3 regions of the Lysinibacillus sp. FSL M8-0355 genome follow, and region 2 is predicted to be linked to each of the others. Evidence: riboswitches for the same ligand, from Rfam matches in the RefSeq annotation. Region 2 holds a riboswitch; each other region holds the start of a gene.

Evidence for each region. A riboswitch is a leader RNA that binds a small molecule or an ion and turns the genes downstream of it on or off. The one in region 2 is predicted to bind lysine.
Region 1: another riboswitch for lysine. It lies ahead of MKY46_RS01270 (amino acid permease); the one in region 2 lies ahead of MKY46_RS11300 (transporter substrate-binding domain-containing protein).
Region 3: another riboswitch for lysine. It lies ahead of MKY46_RS16560 (aspartate kinase); the one in region 2 lies ahead of MKY46_RS11300 (transporter substrate-binding domain-containing protein).

What each region holds. Positions count from the first base shown of each region.
Region 1 covers NZ_JBBPAI010000001.1:259,552-264,396, forward strand. Annotated here, with positions in the region: gene MKY46_RS01265 (CynX/NimT family MFS transporter) at 1-882, opposite strand, end outside; lysine riboswitch at 1,059-1,235, shown strand; gene MKY46_RS01270 (amino acid permease) at 1,318-2,781, shown strand; gene MKY46_RS01275 (Nramp family divalent metal transporter) at 2,977-4,242, opposite strand; gene MKY46_RS01280 (response regulator transcription factor) at 4,451-4,845, shown strand, end outside.
Region 2 covers NZ_JBBPAI010000001.1:2,308,489-2,313,333, forward strand. Annotated here, with positions in the region: gene MKY46_RS11290 (2-oxoglutarate dehydrogenase E1 component) at 1-145, shown strand, start outside; gene odhB (2-oxoglutarate dehydrogenase complex dihydrolipoyllysine-residue succinyltransferase) at 240-1,499, shown strand; lysine riboswitch at 1,842-2,028, shown strand; gene MKY46_RS11300 (transporter substrate-binding domain-containing protein) at 2,147-3,004, shown strand; gene MKY46_RS11305 (amino acid ABC transporter permease) at 3,175-3,900, shown strand; gene MKY46_RS11310 (amino acid ABC transporter ATP-binding protein) at 3,913-4,644, shown strand.
Region 3 covers NZ_JBBPAI010000001.1:3,411,299-3,416,143, forward strand. Annotated here, with positions in the region: gene MKY46_RS16550 (succinate dehydrogenase cytochrome b558 subunit) at 1-379, opposite strand, end outside; gene MKY46_RS16555 (YslB family protein) at 652-1,086, shown strand; gene MKY46_RS16560 (aspartate kinase) at 1,182-2,408, opposite strand; lysine riboswitch at 2,522-2,700, opposite strand; gene uvrC (excinuclease ABC subunit UvrC) at 2,810-4,600, opposite strand; gene trxA (thioredoxin) at 4,725-4,845, opposite strand, start outside.

The DNA of each region.
Region 1 (4,845 bases), 2.0 Mb from region 2:
GAAGAATGTAAACATCACTACAAGAGGTCTTTGAGAAGCCATTTTACTTGCAATGATAGGCACAGCCAATGCCATTGGTACTTGTGAAAATTGCATGATAGAAAACATCCAACCAGCTTTGTCAGGAGCCAATCCCTGGGCGATGTAGATTTCGGGAATCCAAGCAGCAGTCGTATAAAATAATAAAGACTGTAATCCCATTGCACCTGTGACAGCCCAAGTAACAGGTGACTTCCATAAGGGTGTACTTGTCATTTTAGAGGTAGTGGCTGGCTCAGGTTTATTTGATTTCAATTGAGGTATCCAAATTAAAATCGTTACGACCACGAGTACAAGTGCAATGGACAGCGCTCCTTGCCAGCCAAATGATGAATTGGCTATAGGATAGCTAATACCTGCGCCAAGCCCAGCCGTTAAGTTCATCGACATAGTGAAAAATGCCATTAATAAACCAACATGGTATGGAAATTTTAATTTTAATAATCCTGGAATCAGCACATTTCCAAATGATATGGCTATGCCGATGAGTACAGTACCAAATACAAGTAACCCCGTTGTACCAAGGGAACGTAGAACAATCCCCAAGGCTAATAAAATAGTGGATAAAAATAGTGTTAGCTCAAGCCCTAGTTTGCGTGCTACAACGGGCGCAAATGGTGAGATGGTAGCAAAAGCGAGCAATGGAATCGTTGTTAGAAAGCCTGCAAGTACATTAGAAATACCAAGATCGTCACGGATAAATGATATAATAGGGCCAACAACAGTTAGTGGCATTCTTAATGTAGAGGCTATAAAGATAACTCCGAAGACTAAAAGTAAGGTTGTTCCCCTCCAGCTAATTTTTTTACTCGGAAAACTAGCGGAATGATCATTTGTAGTCAAAATAAATCCCCCTGTTCGTAACCGCTCTAATTGAACTACTATAACACTTTAACAAACTAATAAAAATAGTAGAAGATTCACAAAATACAGAACATTTATTGTTATATTGAAATGTCAAAGGTCTTATGCTAATATAATAAGCATCATAAATTTAATAATTATATGCCTCATGTTTGTATTGAGGTAGAGGTCGCGATATTTATAAGTATGCTAATGGAAATGACAAGCATTGATGAGATTAGCTGAAAGGGAATATTGCCGAAGTGTGAGGGGACTTGAAAACCTCATGCTGGGGCTGTCTCCGAAAGGAACAGAACTGTCACGTTTGTACAACGTGTTGAGCTATCATTTAGGAAAAACTGAGGATTAACTTAGCCATCACAGTGTATATGTGATGGCATTTTTTTGCCTCGTAAATAGGAAGGAAGCTATATCGTGAGTGAAATAAAAGTAAATCAGCTCGGACATAAAGCGCCAAAGCTGAAAAAAGAATTGAAAAGCCGTCATATCACAATGATTTCTTTAGGCGGTACAATTGGTACGGGACTATTTTTAGCCAGTGGTGGTGCCATTGCACAAGCTGGACCTGGTGGTGCATTGCTTGCCTACGCCCTAATCGGTATTATGGTGTACTTTTTAATGACAAGCTTAGGGGAAATGGCTGCCTATATGCCATCATCCGGTTCATTTAGTACGTATGCAACAAAATTTGTAGATCCAGCACTAGGCTTTGCATTAGGCTGGAACTATTGGTATAACTGGGCAATCACTATTGCAGCAGAAATTGCGGCAGTATCCTTAATTATGAAATATTGGTTCCCTGATAGTTCATCAGCCCTTTGGACAGTATTATTTATTGCTGTTGTACTGTCATTTAATTTACTTTCTGTAAAGAGCTATGGAGAAAGTGAATATTGGTTTGCGATGATTAAAGTAGTGACAGTCATTGTTTTTATTATTATCAGTTTATTAATGATTTTTGGTATTTTAGGTGGACAGGCGCCTGTAGGCTTTACTAATTTCTTTATTAGTGATGGACCATTTCACGGTGGCTTCCTAGCTACATTTGGAATTTTCCTAGCAGCCGGATTTTCATTCCAAGGAACAGAGTTACTTGGGATTACAGCAGGTGAAACAGACGATCCAGGAAAAAATATTCCAAAGGCTGTTAAATCCGTATTCTGGCGTATTCTTTTGTTTTATATTTTAGCAATTGGTGCAATCGGAATGTTGATTCCATTTACAGATGAACGCTTATTATCAGAAGATATCGCAGTATCACCGTTTACATTAGTGTTTGACCGCTTAGGTATTGCCTTTGCAGCTTCGTTAATGAATGCCATTATTTTAACGGCTATGCTGTCAGCTGGAAATTCAGGGCTTTATGCATCATCACGTATGCTATGGCAATTAGCAGTGGATGGACATGCGCCTAAGTTCTTCACAAAGCTAAGTCGTCGAGGAATACCAATTTATGCATTGATGGCAACATTAGCTGTAGGTTGCTTAGCTTTTTTAGCGTCTTTCTTTGGTGATGGCGTTGTTTATATTTGGCTGTTAAACGCCTCTGGTATGTCTGGTTTTATTGCATGGCTCGGCATTGCCTTTAGTCATTATCGCTTCCGTCGTGCATTTGAGGCACAGGGCCTAGATCCAAAGCTATTACCTTATAGAGCAAAATTGTACCCGTTTGGACCACTATTTGCCTTTACTGTTTGTATGATTGTGGTCATTGGGCAAAATTACACGGCCTTTACGGGAGACCAAATTGATTGGTATGGGATATTAGTTTCTTATGTTGGAATCCCACTATTTTTACTGTTATGGTTTGGCTACAAAATCAAGCACAAAACAAAAATGCTTTCACTTCAAGAATGTGATTTAAAAGTGGAAGATTAAATAGTAGGGCTGTTCTGTAAACTAATGAATGATTGGTTTATGGGACAGCTTTTTATGTCTTAATCGTCGTTAACTAGCCATTCGAAAGTCGCGATGTCTAATCAAATAAAAAACAGGTACCCATTCTTGAACTGCCCCGTAATAGTTAGAAATCAAACTTTTACGGGGCAGTTCATCTCGAGTAACTGATTTTTATTATCCAAATATTGTTTCCCACAGTAAGTAAATATTCAATGTCACAACGATAACAACAACAAACCAACCTAAAAACGTTGTAATACGGTGATTGACTAAACTGCCCATGATGTTTCGTTTGCTTGTAAACATCACAAGAGGGACAAGAGCAAATGCAATACCGAAAGATAAAACGACCTGACTTAGAACGAGCGCATAGGTTGCATTCACGCCTGAAGCAATAATGACTAGAGGCGGCACCATAGTAATTGCTCTACGTAAATAAAGTGGTATTTTTCTTTGAATGAATCCTTGCATGACTACATCACCTGCTAACGTCCCGACAGAGGAGCTAGCTAGCCCGGCAATAAGTAAACCAAGACCAAATGAAATAGCAGCCATGGGGCCGAGCGCATCTTTTAAGCCATTGTAGGCAACATCTAAATCTTCTACAACCACGCCTTGTGTGTGGAAGACTGCTGCAGCAATGATCAGCATGCTCATATTAATCGCTCCGGCAATAATCATAGCGATGATAATATCGATAAATTCAAAACGGAAAATACGTTTTTTTTCATTTTCATTCCGACCAACAATACGATTTTGCGTTAACGATGAATGTAAGTAAATAGCATGAGGCATGACAGTTGCTCCTAAAATACCTGTTGCTAATAATAGTGAATCTACACCTTCAAACTGTGGCGTGAACATGCCAATCGCTACATCGCCCCATTCTGGCTGTGCTAAAAATGTTTGGAAGGCAAATGCTAAGACAACAATTAACACCATGCCCGAAATACCGGCTTCAAAGGCTCTAAATCCTCTTCTTTGAAGTTCTAAAATAGCAAATGAACCAACTGCCGTAATTAATGCTGCGGGCAGCATAGGGATATTGAAGAGCAAGTAAAGCCCTAATGCTGCACCAATAAATTCAGCAAGATCTGTAGCAATGATGACCAATTCAGCCTGTATCCATAAAAAGATGGATGTTTTTTTAGAAAAATGCTCGCGTGCTACTTCAGGCAAGTTTTTACCTGTCGCAATTCCAAGCTTGGCAGATAAGGATTGAATTAACACGGCCATTAAATTAGAAAAGGCTATAACCCAAAGTAGCAGGTAGCCATATTGAGAGCCTGCTGTAATATTTGTAGCAAAATTACCAGGATCGATATAGGCGACGGCTGCAATAAATGCAGGTCCTAAAAATGGTAAAAAGCGTCGCCAACCTTTTATATCTCCATCTAAAACCGCCTCGGCAGACGATTTTGTGACTCGTTTGTAAACCATATTGTTCCCTCGTTTCAAAAAGTATCATTAACGAAATAAAGTTTCCTATAGGAAAATAAGATATTAGTATTCTAACGCTAGGAATCAAAAAAGTGAAGTGGTTTGCTTTAAGTTTCTATAAGTATGTGCCATTCTCATCATTTTCTAATTAGACTTTCACCACCAGCATCGTTTACGATGAAAAGAAAAGATGAAGGACGGATTCGACATGACCAATCGAATTTTAATTATAGAAGATGAAGAAAATATTGCGAGAGTGCTACAGCTTGAGCTTCAATTTGAAGGCTATGAGGCGGAAATGGCTCATACAGGGACAGATGGTTTGCTTCGTTACCGTGAACAGCCATGGGATTTGATCCTACTTGATGTCATGCTGCCAGAGATGAGTGGCATTGATGTGCTAAAGCGGATTCGTGCAACGGAATCCCAGACACCTGTTATTATGCTTACTGCCAAAAGTGAGGTGGAGGATAAAGTAAAAGGATTGGATTTAGGAGCCAATGATTATGTGACAAAGCCGTTTGAAATTGAAGAATTGCTGGCGCGTATTCGCAATGCTTTACGATTTTCACAAAAGGCTAGTCCAAAACAAGTTGCCCTTGC
Region 2 (4,845 bases):
ATATGAACTTTCAGAAGGTAAAAAACTTCGCTATGTAGGTCGTCCTGCAATGAGCTCAACTTCTGAAGGGGATGCAGATTCTCATAAAGCAGCACAAGCAGCATTAATTGAAGCGGCAGTTGCTGAGCCAGTGAAGGTTAAATAATCACATATAAATTTTTGAAAAAACCGGGCTACTTGCCCTCAAGCAGTAGCCCTTTTATGTGCGTCATGCACGTTAATCAAAGGAGGAAATGAAAGTGGCTGAAATTAAAGTCCCTGAATTAGCAGAATCGATTACAGAAGGTAGTATCGCACAGTGGGTAAAAAAAGTGGGCGATCGCGTTGAAAAAGGTGAATTCATCGTTGAACTTGAAACAGATAAAGTAAACGCTGAAATCATTTCTGAAGAAGCAGGTGTATTAACACAAATTTTAGCTGAAGAAGGCGATACTGTACTAGTTGGTCAAGTTATCGCAGTAGTAGAAGCAGGCGAAGGCGCAGCACCTGCACCTGCAGCGGCTCCAGCTGAAGCAGCTCCGGCTCCAGCAGCGCCACAAGCAGCATCTGCACCAGTAGCAGCGGCTCCAGTTGTAGAAGAAACTTCTGGTGAGCGAGTAATCGCCTCTCCAGCAGCACGTCGTCTTGCTCGTGAAAAAGGTATCAACCTTGCAGCAGTATCTCCAGTAGATCCACAAGGACGTGTACGTGTACAAGATGTAGCAGCTCATGGTACAGCTCCAGCTGTAGCACCAGTAGCAGCACCTACATCAGTAGCAACTTCAGGTGGCCCAGTAGTATTTACACCAGCAGCTAATTCTGACCGTGTAACAGTTGAAAAAATGAGCCGTCGTCGCCAAACAATTGCTAAACGTTTATTAGAAGTGAAACAATCAACAGCAATGTTAACAACATTTAACGAAATTGACATGACAAATATCATGGCACTTCGTAAACGTAAACAAGAAGAGTTTGTAAAAGCAAATGACATCAAACTTGGTTTCATGTCATTCTTCACAAAAGCTGTTGTTGCGGCACTAAAAAAATACCCATACGTAAACGCTCAAATCTCTGGTGATGAAATTCATTTAAATAACTTCTTTGATATCGGTATTGCTGTATCAACTGAAGAAGGTTTAGTTGTACCAGTTGTACGCGATGCAAACAGCAAAAACTTTGCAGAAATCGAAAAAGATATCGCTAACTTAGCGACAAAAGCTCGTGATAAAAAATTAGGCTTAAATGACATGGCTGGTGGATCATTCACAATTACAAATGGTGGTGTATTCGGTTCATTAATGTCAACTCCTATTATGAACGGTACGCAAGCTGGTATTTTAGGTATGCACTCAATTGTTAACCGTCCAGTTGCAGTAAATGGTGAAGTTCAAATCCGTCCAATGATGTATGTAGCACTTTCTTACGATCACCGTATAATCGATGGAAAAGATTCTGTAGGATTCTTAAAAACAGTTAAAGAATTAATCGAAAATCCTGAAGATTTACTATTAAATTCATAATGCGATTCAACCCTGCGAACAATGTTCAGCAGGGTTTTTTTATGCATGACGAAAGATTTTGACCGATTCTATGTTTGAAAGAGTACTAATGTTATATCGTTTAGAGGAGCAAAAAAGACATAAACACAACTTTTCTCACATAGAGCACATACTCTATAATAAAAATTTGTTTTAATTTTCAGAAATATCGATAGAAGCTTAACGATTTAAAATGAATAGAGAACGAACAATATCCTAATATTGTCATTAGTCAGAAAAATGTTAAAACTGTCTTGACGAGTGTACTAGTTTTATAGTAGTATCTAAATATCAATTAAATAAACAAACCTCACTAACATTTACCAGTGAGGTAGAGGCGCGGTATTTATTAGTTCATTGTTGAGTTCAAGCAAGCGAAGACGCAATGAAGAAGGAAATATCGCCGAAGTATAAAAGGAGCTCGTACTTTTATGCTGGGTCTGCAGTGAATAAGTGCAGGACTGTCCTAGTAAATGGATTTCCAGATTTACTAGGTTGTGCTATCTCGGAAAATGGAAATTATAGTGAGGATTTGGGCAACTGTCATACAAGGTAAGACCTAAGTTCAATATACTTAGGTCTTTTTTATTACAGTTGTCTTATTTTTTTACAGAAAAGGGGAGTTTTTTATGAAAAGAAAATGGTTGTTAGTAATGATCTCTATCATGACAGCAATTGTGCTAGCTGCATGTGGCACTAGCGACAAAAAGGATGGCGGTTCAGGTGATGCTGGTGCTGACAAGGAAGCAAGTGGCGGTGAATTCCGAATCGGAATGGAGGCTGGCTATCCACCATTTAACTGGACACAGCAAGGTGATGCTAATGGTGCAGTGAAAATTGCTGATAATGCAGAGTATGCAGGCGGCTACGATGTCCAAATGGCAAAAAAAATTGCTGAAGGCTTAGGCAAAGAGCTAGTCATTGTCAAAATGGAATGGGACGGATTAGTACCAGCGCTACAATCTAACAAAATTGATGCGATTATCGCGGGTATGTCACCAACTGAAGAGCGTAAGAAAACGATTGATTTTACAGAAAACTACTATACTTCTGATTTCGTTATGGTTATTAAGAAAGGTAGCAAGTATGAAAATGCAAAATCGATTCAAGATTTCTCTGGTGCTAAAATTACTTCACAATTAAATACATCGAACTACAACGTTATTGATCAAATTAACGGTGTAGAAAAACAAACAGCAATGGAAAGCTTCCCCGCAATGCGTGTCGCTTTAGAGGCTGGCAAAATTGATGGCTATGTAGCAGAACGTCCAGAAGGTATTTCCGCTGCTGCTGCCAACGATAAGTTCACATATGTCGCATTTGAAGAAGGCTTTGATACGGATCTTTCCAATACTTCGATTGCTGTAGGCTTACGTAAAGACGATGCAAACCGTGAAAAAATCAACGAAATCCTAAAAGGTATTTCGGAAGACGATCGTCAAGCGATTATGGAAGAAGCGATTTCTCAACAACCAGCAGCACAATAATGACAAGGCACGGGCTAGTTGCTGGTCCGTGCATGATCATTTCATCATTATCAAAATGAGAACCTCTCTACATAATGATAATGTCCTAGCGTAACAAATCATAGAATAGTAGAAATAGCTAGGACACGAAGGAAATAAGCAAGCAACATGACATTGTTAGGAGGAACATCATGAGTCTTGAATGGATACTTTCAATTATTGAAAACAACTGGCAAATGTTTTTACGAGGTGCGTATTATACGTTACTGATTTCGATTATTAGTACAATTATTGGTGCATTCATCGGATTTTTCATTGGAATTATGCATACGATTCCAGTTCGTAAAAAAGGTTTAAAATTTTATAGCTTAAAGCTTATTAATTTTATCCTGACATGCTATGTTGAATTTTTCCGTGGTACACCAATGATTGTACAGGCTATGGTAGTCTACTACGGACTAGATATCGCATTTGGTATCGATATGCATTTTATTACAGCAGGTATTTTAGTCGTTTCCCTTAACACAGGGGCCTATATGGCAGAAATTGTTCGAGGTGGTATTGTCTCGATTGATAATGGTCAATACGAGGCAGCGTCGGCAATTGGTATGAATCACTTCCAAATCATGCTGCATGTTGTTTTACCACAAGTAGCACGCAATGTCTTGCCGGCGACAGGTAACCAATTAATTATGAATATTAAAGATACAGCCGTATTAAATGTCATTGGGGTAACGGAATTATTCTTCCAAACAAAATCAATTTCAGGTAACAACTTCCGTTATTTTGAATCATTCTTTGTTGCATGTATTCTTTATTTTATCATGACATTTACCGCATCTCGCATCCTTCTCTATGTTGAAAAACGTCTAGATGGACCTGATGCCTATCAAAAAGAACAAAAAGAAGCTGTATAGGGGGACGCACAAATGGCAGTGATTAAGATTGAACATTTAAGTAAATCATTTGGACGTAACCAAGTGTTAAAAGATGTAAATTTCCAAGTAGAAAAAGGCGAAGTCGTTTGTTTAATTGGCTCTTCTGGTTCTGGTAAATCAACATTACTTCGTTGCATCAATTTATTAGAAACGCCAAGTGGTGGTCAAATTATTTATAAAGGGGAAGACATTTTAGATGATAAGCACAATATTCAAGAATATCGTACACATCTAGGAATGGTATTCCAGCAATTCAATTTATTTAACAATCACAATGTGTTAAACAATTGCACAGTGGGCCAAATCAAAGTATTGAAGCGATCAAAGAAAGAAGCAGAAGAAACGGCGCTTAAATATTTGAATATCGTTGGTATGGATCAATATGTGAACGCCAAGCCTCGTCAGCTTTCAGGGGGGCAAAAGCAGCGTGTGGCTATCGCTCGAGCATTGTCAATGAATCCAGATGTCATGCTATTTGATGAACCGACATCGGCATTAGACCCAGAAATGGTCGGTGAGGTATTAAAGGTGATGCGACAGTTAGCCACTGAGGGGAATACAATGTTAATCGTGACACATGAGATGGAGTTTGCCAAAGAGGTGGCAGATCGTGTCGTCTTTATGGATAAAGGCATCATTGTCGAGGAAGGCCCGCCATCACAAGTATTAGTAAACCCTCAGCATGAACGGACAAAAGAATTTTTAAAGCGGACATTAAAATAAGCATAGAAAAAGTGAGTCCGATTTATTGGACTCACTTATTTTCTAGAATTCCATTCTGCATAAAGAACAAAGCAGATTGCAAATGCTACAGCAATAATAAAAAACCATTGCGGTACACCACCAAAACTCATCATAACACCTCAAATAGTCATTTTTTTTGGATAGAATAGCTATAGTCTTTCTTTTTTCTCCACAAAAGCC
Region 3 (4,845 bases), 1.1 Mb from region 2:
CGTGTGTGCCAAGTGCTTTTTGAATACGAGTTTGGAAAATATGCCATGCAATGAAAATCACTAGGAATACACCAGTGAAACGTTGTAAAGAGAACATCCAGTTACGGTATGTGCTGAAACGTCCTGTGTTTGGTGTAGCAGTGAATGCAATGTAGACACCATAGAATGCGTGGAACATTAATGGAATATAGATGACAATCCATTCAACTAGGATAAGGAATGGAATCTTTTCCATTACTGCGGTAGCATCGTTGTAACTTTCTGCCCCGCCTGTTGCTGTAAAGTTAATGAACAGGTGCATCGTTAAAAACAGACCTACTGGAATGATACCAAGTAGAGAATGTAAGCGACGCCATAAAAACTCTCGATCTTTCGACAAGACTGTTACCCCCCTTAGTACTTAAAATAGCACAACAAAAGAAGTCATCATTTTGTAAATGATACTTCATTGACTGTGTATTTCATCATGGTACAATATTATGACATGTTTATTGTACTCTCAAGAGCTACGAGCGTCAAGGCAACTCGGAGTTTTTCATAGAGCTTATTAAAGAACTAATCTAGTACATGATGCGTTGTTTTTTCTCGAAAAATCTATCATTACTTTATTACTGTTGAATTTTAAGAAAATTCTAAGAAAGAAGGATAACAATGTTAAACACTCCATCTCCTACAATTTCATCATTTGGTTATGAGCTCATTCGCGATCATATTCTATCTTCTATCCTTGGTAAACATGAGAATGATGTCCTTTATTGGGCAGGTAAAGAGCTTGCTCGCAAGTTCCCATGCAAAAGTCAAGACGAACTTATCGCATTTTTCGCAGATGCCTGCTGGGGTACACTAGAGCTCATGAAGGAATCAAAGGATGGTCGCATTTTCCAATTGACAAATGACCCTGAAATATTGCAAATCAAACAACGAAGCTTTAGACTGGAAGCAGGATTTATAGCAGAGCAAATTCAATTAGCTAAAGGCTACCTTACAGAATGCTATGATGAAAAGCGAGAAAAGCAGCACTATGTCATGTTTACAGTCAAATGGGATGTCAAGGAACGTATTATGAATACCATCCCTACTGAATGATGAAAAGGATTGTCTCCCTATTCAACGGGATGACAATCCTTCTTTTTTCTTCCTTTAATTTCGGACTCTTACATAAAATACTGTTTCTTCTATTATTATATATAAAGTGCTTGCTCTAAATTGAATTCATCATGCAAGACATTTGCTGCACGAATCATATCATCCTGTGGTACAACAACAGACACTTTTATTTCAGACGTACTAACCATTTTTATAGGAATATCTTCACGACGTAATCGATCAAACATGCGAGCAGCCACACCTGGATTAGAGGCCATACCTGAGCCAATGATAGAAACCTTCGCCAACCCTATTTCAAAGTCAGCAAAACTAAAGCCAAGTGACAATTTACTATCTTCTAGAACACGCAATGTTTCCGCAAATTCTTCTTTTAAAATGGAAAAAGACACAGTTGGTTTTAAGCCATCAATGATTGCCTGTACAATAATATCTACATTAATGCGGTTTTCTGCAAGGATTGTAAACATATCTGCCAATGCACCATCGGCATACGCATCATACCCCACTGTTAAACGGATAATATCTGACTCAAAGGCTACACCACGGACGACTAAATTTTTCTCCATTTCCACTTCCTCCTTCAATAAAGTACCTACTGACTCTACTAAGCTAGAGCGTATAATAACGGGCATTTGAAATTTTTTTGCTAACTCCACTGCACGAGGATGAATAACATGTGATCCTAAATTAGATAACTCCAGCATTTCATCATAGGAGATTTCCTGCAGCTTTTGAGCTTTGCTGACATAGCGTGGATCTGCTGTATAAACACCGTCAACATTTGTGTACATATCAGTTCGCTCTGCTTCCAATGCTACCGCGAGTGCTATAGCTGTTGTTTCAGCTCCGCCTTTGCCAAGTGTAGTAATATTTTGTTCCTCATCAATACCCTGTTCTCCAGCAATCACTACAATTTGTCCCTGTACAAGATGTTCTTCAATACGACTGTCATCGATATAGTCGATACGTGCATGACGATACTTACAATCTGTATGTATACCTGCTTGCCATCCAGTTAAGGACACTGCCTCATAGCCCGCTTCCTGTAATGCGATGGCAAATAAAGCGCTGGATAATTGAGAGCCCGTAGACACGACTGCAGCTAATTCTCGTTTGGGCACTTCGTCCGTTAGTTGATGTACCATCGATTGCACATCTTTCGTTGTGTGTCCCATTGCTGCAACGACCACGACTACATCGAAGCCTCTGTCCTTTTCAGCAATCGCCTTCCTTGCTGCCTCTTGGATTTGTTCAGTAGAAGCTAGTGCAGCCCCTCCAAACTTCATCACTATTTTAGCCATTTCTTGCGTTCTCCTTTCCAGTCATATATTTCACCTGCTTCTAGAAAACTAAAAGGCAGCCTCCACATAACGTGAAAGCTGCCTATAACATGTACAATGATCGTAACTTGTGCATGTGTGATAGCTCTCCGAAACTTTTAGAATCGACAATCTTACATTTCTTAAATGTAAAACCAGTACAACAAAGGAAACAACAATGCTATACTTCGGCAAGCTCCCCTTTCACACACGATCTCTGGACTTGTTCATCCTCCATTGTGTTACTCTTGAATCTTGCACCTCTATCATCACCATAAAGTGAATGTATTCAATTGGTTTAACGCTGGCGTCAACATGCTAGCCACACCAGTTCGCTATTCATCACATTGATGAACAATGTTATTTACAACCTTAGCACATGTCTATTCCTTTGACAATGACTCTTGCTGAAAATAGCTATAAATTTGGCTCGCTAAATTAGCAGGTATTCCTGCCTCCTGCAAAGCTAGCTCGCTCGCCTCTCGAATTTTCTTAACTGAACCAAAATGTTTGAGCAACTGCTGCTTGCGTTTTGGCCCCACACCTTCAATATGGTCTAACACCGATTGAATGGCATGCTTCTCATGCTGTTGGCGCAAGAAGGTAATAGCAAAGCGGTGAACTTCGTCCTGAATTCGTTGTAATAAATAAAAGCCATCACTAGTACGCTTTAAGGCAATTACTTCTGGTGGATCACCAAACAATAGCTGCGACGTATTATGCTTATCATCTTTTGCTAAACCTGCAATCGGTATAACAAGTCCAAGCTCATCTTCTAGTACTTCACGGGCGACTTCCATTTGCCCCTTGCCACCATCAATTAAAACCAAATCTGGCAATGGCAAGCCTTCCTTTAAGACACGCGAATATCGCCGACGTATAACCTCTTGCATCGCACCGTAATCATCATGCTTTGCAGCCGTACGCGTTTTGTATTTACGATATTCCTTTTTCGCAGGCTTTCCATCAATGAAGACAACCATAGCCGATACAGCATCCGTGCCATGCATATGACTATTGTCAAATGCCTCAATTCGTAATGGCGTTGAAATACCTATTGCTTCACCAAGTGCCTCACAAGCACCAATTGTCCGTTCTTCCTGCCGTTCAATTAGCTGGAATTTAGCTGCCACAGCAATCTCAGCATTTTTAGTTGCTAATTCAACCAATTCCCTCTTTTGACCTCTTTTTGGTGTAAGAACTTTAAGCTCTAATAACTCCGTTAAGATGGCTGCATCAATTGCTTGTGGAATAAAAATTTCTTTCGGCTTAATATGCTCTGGTTTTTCATAAAAGCGGCCAACAAATGTTAAAAACTCTTCCTCAGCATCTTGATAAATTGGGAAAACCGAGACATCACGCTCAATCAGCTTTCCTTGGCGAACAAAGAAAACTTGCACACACATCCAGCCTTTTTCGACGGCATAGCCAAATACATCGCGGTTCGTTGTATCACTTGATACTATTTTTTGTTTCTGCATGACCGTATCAATATGTGCAATCTGATCGCGAAACTCCTTCGCTCGTTCAAATTCTAAGTTTTCAGCAGCTGCAAGCATTTTAACTTCAAGCTCTTTTTTGACTGCCTCGACACCACCATTTAGAAACTTTGTCATATCCTCAATCATCTCTTGATAAACCTGACCATTAATTTCTTTTACACAAGGTGCTAAACATTGCCCCATATGATAATACAAGCAAACTTTGGAAGGCAATTGGACACATTTGCGCAATGGATACAATCGATCCAATAGCTTTTTCGTTTCACTTGCCGCATAAGCATTGGGGTAAGGACCAAAATATTTAGCCTTATCCTTTTTTACCTTACGTGTCGTAATAAGACGTGGATGTTTTTCATTCGTAATTTTTAAATATGGATATGTCTTATCATCTGTTAGCATGACATTGTATTTTGGATCATGTAATTTAATGAGATTCAGCTCTAAAATAAGTGCTTCAATATTAGATGATGTCACGATATACTCAAAATCTTCTATTTCACCGACAAGCCTTTGTGTTTTGCCTTCATGTGTTCCCGTAAAATAAGAACGTACACGGTTTTTCAGTATTTTCGCTTTGCCCACATAAATGATTGTCCCTTGACGATCCTTCATCAAATAGCAGCCAGGCTGATCCGGTAAAATATCTAGTTTACGCTTGATTAAATCGTTCATTACCTACCTGCCCCCCCTACGTAAAAATCCCTCTCAATTGAATATGATAGATATTACCTTTATTATATAACGAAAAAAAGCCGAACACATCTATTGATGGTCCGGCTTTTGTGAACTTCATTAATTACGCATGTTTTGCGATAAATGCTTCTAAAGCTTCTTTCGGTTGGAAGCCTACAGTTTTGTCAACTAATTCTCCATCTTTAAATAATAGTAAAGACGGAATTGACATAATTTGATACTGA